2 regions of the Pseudodesulfovibrio cashew genome follow, and region 2 is predicted to be linked to the other one. Evidence: riboswitches for the same ligand, from Rfam matches in the RefSeq annotation. Region 2 holds a riboswitch; the other holds the start of a gene.
What was found. A riboswitch is a leader RNA that binds a small molecule or an ion and turns the genes downstream of it on or off. The one in region 2 is predicted to bind cobalamin.
Positions count from the first base shown of each region.

Region 1 (5,269 bases), 510 kb from region 2:
TTCTTGCCCAACTCGGGCCACTTGGAGGTGGTGTAGTAGAGATGCACGTCGGCTACACCGAACGCATCGCAACTGCGCAGCACGGCGGAGACGTTGTGCGGGTCCCAGATATTGTCCATGACCAGAGTCAGATTCTTCTGGCGCTTGGCCAGGACCGCGTCGATACGTTCTTTTCTCGCTTGTGTTATTTGACGTCGCATGGTCGGCTTGGTAGCCGATTGTCCCCTATTTTAGCAAGTCCCTGCCGGGCAACCGTTCTGGACACAAGCCGTTGTCCGGACGGGGAAAGTATCTACCAAGACGCTTCAACCCGACGTAAACACGGGCAAAACTGAGGCCATACCCACGGCGGACGGCATGAACGAACCCGGCACCCGCAACAACATGATACCGTTATATTTTTCATCAACTTATTGACAAATTTTTCGATTACATAGGAAAAGATTAATCGAAGCCTCTTTTATTGATCCAACGGAGGAATTGCATGAGAGCCCTCATTGTCGAAGATGAATTCCTGAGCCGCAAGATTCTCAGGTCGTTTCTTCTTCCCCTGTTCGAAATTGAAGTCGTGGTCAACGGGCGCGAGGCCGTGGAGGCCTTCAAGCTGGCGCATGCTGAAAACAAACCCTATGACCTCATCCTCATGGACATCATGATGCCGGAAGTGGACGGCATGGAAGCCCTGGCCAGAATCCGGAAGATGGAGCTCGAAGAGAATCTCCGTCCAAGGGCCAAGGTAATCATGACCACGGCCCTGGACGATCCGCAGACGGTCATCAAGACCTTCTATGACGGAGAGGCCTCCGCCTACATTGTCAAACCGGTGGTCAAGGACAAGCTCTACGAAGAACTGCAAAAACTCGGACTGCTGCACAGCTGAGACAGGACGTGCCATGAACGACGATCCGATGATCGAGGAATTCTTTTCCGAGGTAAACGACAAGTACTACCCGCAGGTCATGGAAGGCCTTGAGATGCTGGAGGGTGACGACGTCGGCTCGGGTATCGAGATACTCGCCCGCCCGCTACACACCATCAAGGGCGTGACGGGATTCATGGCCGGTTTCGAACCGGCGTCCCATTTCACGCACAAGATCGAAGACTTTCTCAAGAAGGTCCAGGCCGGCGAGGTCGAATCCTCCCCCGAGAACCTCACCCTTCTCGCGCGCGGCGTAAACATGATCTTCCAGGTTCTGGAGCAACTTCGCGACAACGACGTTGACGAAGAGGAGCAGGAAGAAGTCCTCGCCCTCATCATGGAGGCGTCCAGCACAGGTCAATCCGACGTCGGCCCCGCCGGTGCGGGCGTGGAAGTGGAGACCCGCGACCAGGTGACCATCCTCCGGGTCAAGGACCCCCGCGTCCACCTGGAGTCACAGTACAAGCCGATCATGTCGGCCATCATGTGCGTGGAACCGGGAGACCGCATTCTCCTCGATCTTTCGGACGTCCTGACCTTCGGCTCCACAGCCTGGGCCGCCGTGGCCAGCATGGGAACCACTTTCAAGATTGCGGCCTGCCACCTTTCGCCGGATGCGAAACAGATGCTCTACGGCTGGGGATTCGATAACACCATCGCCATCTACCCTGACGAAGACACCTACTTCACGACGCAGTAACAGCAAGGAAAGTAAATGCAGGAAAGCATTATACAGTGCATCGAAGACATCGAGAAACAGATTCTCGACGTGGCGGATACCGGCCAGAGCGTCGGTGACGCCGTGGAAGCGCTCGGCCTGACACACATGAAGCTGTCCAGCGCGGGCGTCATCGCTATCCTTGACATGCTGACGGAAGGAATCACCCCGCTGAACGACGACATCGTCACGGCCATGCTTGGCGTGTGCGAGGCCCAGAAAAGATTTTTGTTCGCCCTGAGCGGCCAGCTCGATAACACGGCGTCCATGGGCATGATGGAGACCGGAAGCTCGGCCACTGCTCCGATGGAAGAAAACGAGGAAGAAGCCGCCAAGGCCTTTGAAGCACCCGAGGAGAGCACCGAGGCGGAAGTCCCCGAACAGACCGATGAACCCGAGGCCAAGCAGAAAGAACCCAAGGCCGCCAAGCCCAAGCAGGAGAAGCAGACTGCGTCCCAGGCCATCTCCTCCATCCGCGTACCCACTGACTCCCTGGACCGAGTCATCGAACTGGTGGGCAAGCTTATGGTTACCTATGCGGTCATCGCCCAGGGCGGAACCTCCAACCTGGCCCAGGTAACCGCCTCCCTGCGCGAACTGGACAACGTCATAAGCCAGCTTCAACAGGAAGTGGACGCCATCCGGCTGGTACCCCTCAAGCAGATTTTCATGCCCATGCACCGCCTGGTCAAATCACTGAGCCAAAAGATCGGCAAGAAGCTCGACTTTGTTGTTCGCGGAGACGAACTCGCTCTGGACAAGACCATCGTCGAATCCCTCAACGAACCTCTGGTTCACCTGCTCAGGAACGCTGTTGACCACGGCCTCGAGGACGCGGAAGGCCGCAAGCAGGCGGGCAAGAACGACACCGGCAACGTCACCCTGGCCGCCTGGCGCAAGGGCGACAGCGCCTTCATCCAGGTCAAGGATGACGGCAAGGGCCTCGACCCGGATCGCATCCTGAACAAGGCCATTGAAAAAGGGTTGGCAGAAGAAGACAAGGAATACGAAAAGGACGAAATCCTCAACTTCGTGCTCCAGTCCGGCTTCTCCACCGCCGAAAAGATTACCGACGTCTCGGGACGAGGCGTGGGCATGGACGCCGTGGTCAACTCCATCCGCAACACCCTCGACGGCGACGTGACCATCGAGAGCGAACTGGGCAAGGGCGCGGCCTTCACCATTTCCATTCCGCTTGACCGCTCGGCCAACGAAGGCATCGTGGATGCCCTGGTTGCCAGGGTCGGCGGCGAAACCTACATCGTACCCAGCCGCGACGTGGTCGAAATCTACATGCCCAAGCTGCACGAGGTGGTGGAGCTGCCCGACGGACGCGAGACCGTGGACGTACGGGGCGAGGTCCACTCCCTGCTCCGTCTGGCCGACCTGCTCGACCTGGAGCCCGAAGTAAAGGACATCCGCATGGCCCAGGCCATTGTGGTCCGTGTGGGCGATTACAAGGCCGCCATCCTTGTGGACGAAGTGCTCCGACAGCAGCAGGTGGTCATCACCGGTTTCACCGTGCCCGTGGAGGAGATTTTCCATATCCCCATCCTCGGCTACGGCATGATGGGCGAATCGGATGCACTGGTCATCGACACCGAGGAAATGCTCCAGCACTTTCAGAATCGAGTCCACCAGGGCAAACGCAAGGACGCAACCGAGTAGCCCCGCTTCTTGACTTCACCAGGCGGAAGAGCATAATACAGCGCACTTCAGGTGTTATTGCGACTTGATAGGGAATCCCGTGCGAATCGGGAGCGGACCCGCCGCCGTGACGTCCTTATGAACCGTCTTCACATATGCCACTGGGAGAATCCCGGGAAGGCGAAGACGGGAGGGACCAGCCGGAAGACCTGCCTGAAAACGATACCGGTTTGCCTCGGTGGTACGTGGGCTTGCCGCCAAGGTGACACGAAGGGAAAAAACGGTTCCCCTTCCTCGTATGCGTGAGGAAGGGGATTTTCTTTTCCCCAATCAAGCCCCTCCTCCCAGGGAGGTTCCATGTTCCGTTTTCCGTTCCGCCCGCTCTGCGTGGCGCTGACCCTTTGTCTCGTCCTGACCGCCGCCCCGGCCTTGGCCGGGCACAAGGCCGATGGCGCCGCCAAACAAGCCATCGTTCTGGCTGCTTTCGGCACGTCCTACCCCACGGGCCTCGACTCCATCCTCAACATCAAAACCCGCGTTGAAAAGGCCTACCCCGGCGTGCCGGTCAGGCTGGCCTTCACCTCCTCGATCATCCGCAAAATCTGGAGCAAACGTCGCCATGACCCCGAGTGGCAGAAGGCCAACCAAGACGTTCCGCGAGAGGTCCTGTTTGTGAAAAGCCCGCTGGCCACCGTGGCCGACCTCCAGGACGAGGGATACAAGGATCTCGCGGTCCAGACCCTGCACGTCTTCGCGGGTGAGGAATTCTCCGATCTTACCAATATGATGATCGGCCTTCGCTCCATCCGCACGGTCAAGGCCAAGTCCATTCCCTTCAACAAGCTGCGTCTCGGCCGCCCGGCCCTGGGCATGCCCGGTGACGCTTACCCCTACACCGACGACATCGCCGCTGCGGCTGCTGCTCTCAAGGGCGACGTGGACGAGGCCAAGAAGATGGGTGCCACCCTGGTCTACATGGGTCACGGCAACGACTTCTATTCCACCGGCATCTATTCCGAATTCCAGCACGTCATGCAGACCTCCCACGACTACCCCGTCTTTGTGGGCTGCGTGGAAGGCTTCCCCGGGTTCGATGAACTCGTGGCCGAACTCAAGGCCACAGGGAAGAAAAAAATCCTGCTCAAGCCCTTCATGGTCGTTGCCGGTGATCACGCCTCCAACGACATGGCCGGCGATGAAGACGACTCCTGGAAGGTCATGCTGACCAGGGCAGGCTTCTCCGTAACCACCCAGTTGCGGGGTCTCGGCTCGGTTGACGCCTGGGCCGACCTGTACGTGAACCATCTGAAGGACGCCATGGCACAGAGCCATATGCTCCCCAGGTAAACGAATGCAAAACGCTCCCCGCAATCCCGCCCGCGCCGGTCTGCTGATCGCCCTGCTCGCCCTCTGTCTGGGCGTGCTGGCGATCCTGGCCATGGGTATGGGCTTCATCTCCATCCCGCCGGGCGACGTTATCGCCGCCCTGTGGGACGGGTTGCGGGGAGCGGCAAACCATGCCGACCCGCTTTTTCAAAGTGTAATCCTCGAAGTCCGGCTGCCGCGCATCCTGACCTCCATCTCCGTGGGCGTGGGGCTGGCCGTGGCCGGAACCGTCTTCCAGGGGCTGCTGCTCAATCCCCTGGCCGACCCCTTCACCCTGGGCGTGTCTTCGGGCGCGGCCTTCGGAGCGGCCCTGGCCCTTTACCTCGGACTGGCCTTTCTCGGCCCGGCCACCCTGTGCCTGACGGCCTTCCTGGGAGCGGCGGTCACCCTCTTCGCGGTCATCGCCATGGCCGGACGGGACGGCGAGCTGGCCCCCACCAACCTGATTCTCTCGGGTGTCATCGTTTCGGCCATCCTGTCCGCAGCAATCTCCTTCATAAAATACATGGCTGACGAACGCGTGGCCGCCATCGTCTTCTGGCTCATGGGCAGCTTTGTCTCCCGCACCTGGACCGACGCCGCACTGACCGGGGCCGTGG
Region 1 is NZ_CP046400.1:2,565,011-2,570,279, reverse strand. Features, by position in the region: gene GM415_RS11520 (TrmH family RNA methyltransferase) at 1-200, opposite strand, end outside; gene GM415_RS11515 (response regulator) at 485-880, shown strand; gene GM415_RS11510 (Hpt domain-containing protein) at 894-1,619, shown strand; gene GM415_RS11505 (chemotaxis protein CheA) at 1,635-3,305, shown strand; cobalamin riboswitch at 3,338-3,515, shown strand; gene GM415_RS11500 (sirohydrochlorin cobaltochelatase) at 3,642-4,631, shown strand; gene GM415_RS11495 (FecCD family ABC transporter permease) at 4,636-5,269, shown strand, end outside.
Region 1: another riboswitch for cobalamin. It lies ahead of GM415_RS11500 (sirohydrochlorin cobaltochelatase); the one in region 2 lies ahead of GM415_RS09200 (TonB-dependent receptor plug domain-containing protein).

Region 2 (5,269 bases):
CCCGCCACATGAAGGAAGGTTTCTTCCGTCACGGAGATGTCATGATCTCCCTGCGCAACCCAAACGCCATCCTGGTGCTCACGCCCGACGGCAAGGTCAAATACGCCTCCATCGGCAAGTACGTGCGGCAGCACGACCCCGACTTCGTCGACGGAAACAGTTTCTCCGTATTCGACAACAACAACATTACGGGCGCGGCTCATCCATCCAGCCGCATAGTGCTGGAGCACGCACCCTCGGGCAAGACCGAGACCATCTACGAGGGAACAGATGCGACCCCCTTCTTCACCGACATAATGGGCAAGCACCAATGGCTGCCCAACGGAAACCTGCTCATCACCGAGACTCGGGGCGGCCGCGCCTTCGAAGTCGCGCCGGGTGGGGAAATCGTGTGGGATTACCACAACGTGGCGGGGGAGAATATCCTGGGAGCCCTGGACGGAGTTCAGCGTCTTCCGGCCCAATTCAACACGATCTTCGGCAGGTAGACCCGGAAGACAAGCCGGACAAATTAACGTATATGCTTGTGCCAGCATATCCAAACCATGAGGTAATCCCATGACCGCCATACTTCTAAGCGTCTGTTTCGTCCTGTTCCTGATAGGCTGTCCCGCCGTTGCCGAGGCCTACATAGGCCCGGGGGCCGGGCTGTCGGCCATCGGCTCCTTTCTCGCGCTGGTCGCGGCGGTGGTGGCGGCTATCTTCGGTTTCCTCTGGTACCCGATCAAGAGGATGATGCGCCGCCGCAAGCAGGACCAGCAGGACGGCAACGGGGAATAACGTTCCGCCGCACAAGATACCATGTTCGCCGACATGCCGGGCCGGGTCCGACGGCGCGATTCCCCGTTCAACGCCACGGCACCTCTCAAGTCGTCGGAAGCGCCGAGCGAACCGTCTCGCGGCATAGCTCCCGATCCGAGCCACGCGAAAGGGGTCCGTTGCGCCACCGGGTATCACAGTATTCTTTACGCAAAGATCGCGGCAGGGCCTGGAAGGACACCCCTCCAGGCCCTGTTTCATTGCCGGAAGCCACACAGCTTGACAGCCGTCCGGTATATTGAATAACTACCCATCTTCGTTGGGCTCTAGCATGTTCACATGTTCGAGCCCGTGGCTATTCCATACATACCTTTCGGGTCCCTGCCTTGCAGGGATAATTGGGAAGTTCGGTGAGAAACCGACGCTGGCCCGCAACCGTGAGAGGGGACGAAAGCCGCACGCAGCCACTGGGAAATTCCTGGGAAGGCGCGGCCGGTAGGATAATCCTCGAGCCGGGAGACCAGCCCAAAAGGTGGATTTTGAAGGCTTCGAGGCAAAGCCTGAGAACACATCCGCCGCCCTTTGGGCCCCGGTCGGTTTTCTCATTATACCCCCTCGGAGCCTCCTGTAACGCTGCAACAGGAGGTTTTTTTCATGCGTGTCGTAGCGATGCTGCTGGCATTTCTCATCTCAACTTCAACAGCCTGGGCGGAGGTCCCCGTCCCAACGGCGTCGGCCGGCGTAATGCCGGAGATCGTGGTCACCGCCACGTCCACCCCGATGCCGGACAGGGAAGTCCCGGTCCAGGTCCAGATCATCTCCTCGGAAGACATACGGAAGTCGGACGCAAAGGACATTTCCGACGTGCTGGCAAAGTATGTCCCCGGCCATTTCCACAAGTACGGCCAGGACTACTCTTCGGTGGGCATTCGCGGCTTCCGGAGCAACAGCATGGTCGGGACCGACCTGAAGAGCAGAACGCTGATCCTCGTTGACGGCATGCGGGCCGGGACAGGCCGCGTCAGCTCCCTGCCGGTGGACAACGTGGACCGTATCGAGGTCGTGCGCGGTCCGGGGTCCGTCATCTATGGCGGCTCGGCCATGGGCGGCGTAATCAACATCATCACCCGCCGGGGCAAGGGAGGGCTCTCCGGAAACGTGGGGGCAGAGGTCGGGACCTTCGGCCAATACCGGCTTGCCGCGAGCGTCTCCGGCGCAACTGACGGTGACACCCTCGGCTACGCTGCCGCTGCCCACGGAGAGCGGCAGGGAAGCTACACCACCGGAGGCGGAGACGAAATCGAGAACTCCCAACTGACCGACCGGGGAGTAGCCGCAAGCCTGACATACCGCCAGGCCGAAGACCGCCGTCTCCATATGGCCGCCATCTGGAACTACGCGGACAAGGGGTCGCCCGGCTCCGGCCGCTACCCAAGCGCCACGGATAACAGCGAGACCGAGTACCAGCGGCTCGCCTTTGACTGGACCACGGATCGCGGCCAAGCCCGGACGGGCTGGTATGCGCGAGGCTACGCCGTGCGGAGCGGCTATGTCTGGAACGAACACGACACGGAAATCGACACCATCTCCGGCGGATTGAGGAGCGGGGTGGACATCACCACGGGTGAGTTCGGCAGCCTCCTCGTTGGAATCGAGTATGACAGGATCGAGGAGAAGCAACGGGAAAGCGTCTGGGGACCCAACACCCGCTACGACAACTACGCGCTGCTGGCGGAACAACGCATCACCGCAGGCGACTTCATCTTCTATCTCGGCGGCCGCCTGGATGACTACAACATGAAGATGAAGGAGACACCCTCCCTCACCGTTTCCGAGGATTCCAGGAAGTTCTCGCATATCAGCTGGCGGGGCGGAGCGGTGTACGACGCCGCAGAGTGGCTGGGCCTCCGAGCCGCCGTGGGCACGGGCTTCCGCGCTCCTTCAGCGGAAGAGCTGGCCGGCTCCTATACCACAACCTGGGGCGCGACTTACAGCGGCAATCCCGACCTGAAGGCGGAAACCGCCATCACGGGCGAAGTCGGAGCGGACTTCTATCTTGCCGACGTCACGGCCGGTCTGACGCTGTTCCATACCAGGAGCAAGGACACCATCACGAGCACGGGGACATTCCCCAATTACACCTATGAAAACATTGAAGGCGTCGACCTGACCGCCCTGGAAGGAAACATCCGCTCAGTCCATGAGACGGATTACAAGGGAGTGCGGATCGCCTTCCGGCCCTACCTCAACGGAATCTACTACCTTGACCGCAAGAACAGGGACGACGCCCTGAACAACGCCCGTGGGACCGACATACCGTTGTACATATCCAGGCTGAGTGTCACCGCAGGGCTGACCACGGAGTTGGGCGAACGGTTCGTGCACGATCTGAACGTGGTCTACGTCGGGGATCAGAAGGTGCAAAGCTTCAAGACCACGCCGTCCGAGTACAAGACCATGGCAGGCTACGCCGTGTTCGGGACCCGCCTGACCTTCAAGCCCGCCGCCGGGCTCAGCACCTATGTGGACGTGCAGAACCTGCTCGACACGAAATACGACTGCGTCGACGACTACACCATGCCGGGCAGAAGCCTGAAGCTTGGGGTGAACTACGACTTCTGACCAATCCGCGCCCGCTCGACGGGCGCGGTCTTTCTTTTCGATACCGGGACGGACTTGTGCCGGGAATTTGACCGGCCTCCATGAGAGCATTGCCTTGTGGACACGCCTGCAGACTATGAAGGAAGCAATATGAAGGGAAGACTTGGGAAAACTCTGGGCTGTTTAGCCCTGCTTGCGGCTCTCGCCCTCCCCTGCGACAGCCGGGGTGAAACGACCCGGGCGGCCCGAAGGATAGTATCCCTGGCGCCAAGCGTCACCGAAATCCTCTATGCAATGGGAGTGGGTAAACGTGTCGTCGGGACAACCGAGCACAGCGACTATCCCGCCGAAGCCGCAGGGCTGCCCACAGTGGGGCAATACATGAGCCCCGAGCTGGAGCGGATAGTGGCACTCCGGCCGGACTTGTGCGTGGGGCTGTCCGAAGCCACTTCGCCCCGATTGGTGGAAGCGCTCGCCCGGCTCGGCATCCCGATGTTTCTGACGAACGCATCGCGGCTGGACCGGATGCTCGATTCCATCGGCGAGCTGGGGGCCTTCCTCGGTGTCGAGGAACAGGCCCTCCGTCTGAAGCGGCAGTACTCCGAGAGGCTGGAATCCATCCGCAGGTTCGGCAACAAGGCCGGGCACCCCCGCGTGCTGACCATCATTTCCGTTTCGCCGCTCTATGCCGCAGGACCGGGCTCGTTCATAGCCGACATGGTGCGCTGCGCCGGCGGAAACCCGCTGGGTCTGGATGATGGCAAGGCGTGGCAGGGTCTCTCCCGGGAGGCGGTTATCTGGCTCAAGCCGGATATTATCCTGTTTGCCGCCCACTCGGGAAGCATCCCGGAGTGGATGCGGCAGTACCCTCTGGACAGCGCGGAAGTCGTGGCGATCGATCCCTCCCTGGTAATCAGGCCCTCTCCGAGACTGATCGACACGGCCGGATTCCTGGCCAGGGAGTTTCACCGGCTGTCTGCCGAACCAACCACGCCAAACGAATAAGAGGTGTTCCGAATGCGGCTTCCGTCCTCCGGCCCGCTACAGATTGTTGATCTTACAGGCCGCGCAGGCCGCGCCGAAGCCGTTGTCGATATTGACCACGGTGACGCCGCTGGCGCAGGAGGTGAGCATGCCGAGCAGGGCCGACAGCCCCGAGAAGGACGCGCCGTAGCCGACGGAGGTGGGCACGGCCACGATGGGTTGGGAAACCAGCCCACCGACCACGCTGGCGAGGGCGCCCTCCATGCCCGCGATAACGATGATGACGCGGGCCTTGCGGATATCGCTGAGGCGGTCCAGCAACCGGTGGATTCCCGCTACACCCACATCGGACAGGATGGTGGCGTGACTGCCCAGCATCTCGCAGGTAGCGCGGGCCTCCTCGGCCACGGGCAGGTCCGATGTCCCGGCGGTGACGATGGCGATCTCCCCTTCCCGATATTCGATGGGCTTCCGGGCAAGGGTCAGGGCGCGGCCCAGGGCGTTGTACTCCGCGTCGGGACAGACGGACAGTACGTGAGCGGCCATTTCCCCGGACACGCGGGTGGCGAGGATATTGTGGTGATCGCCCATGCGGGAGAAGATCTCCCCCACCTGCTCCGGGGTCTTGCCCTCGCCGTAGACCACCTCGGGAAAACCATTGCGCAGGGAGCGGTGCAGGTCGAACTTCGTGTGCCCCAGGTCCATGTAAGGGAGGTCGCGCAGCAGTTCGCTCCCGTTCTCCACGGAGACCTTTCCGTCCCTGATATCCGTCAACAGCTTGGTTAAAGCGTCACTTGTCATATATCGTTACTCCTTCGATCCGGCTTTGGTAGCCGGCTCGTTCAGGCTGCCCATGCTGTATCCGGCAAGATCCACGGCCACGTGGCGGTATCCCAGTTCCCTGAGCCGCCGGTTGATCCGCTCG
Region 2 is NZ_CP046400.1:2,057,679-2,062,947, reverse strand. Features, by position in the region: gene GM415_RS09210 (arylsulfotransferase family protein) at 1-488, shown strand, start outside; gene GM415_RS09205 (hypothetical protein) at 559-780, shown strand; cobalamin riboswitch at 1,118-1,302, shown strand; gene GM415_RS09200 (TonB-dependent receptor plug domain-containing protein) at 1,414-3,381, shown strand; gene GM415_RS09195 (ABC transporter substrate-binding protein) at 3,511-4,365, shown strand; gene larB (nickel pincer cofactor biosynthesis protein LarB) at 4,402-5,145, opposite strand; gene larE (ATP-dependent sacrificial sulfur transferase LarE) at 5,152-5,269, opposite strand, start outside.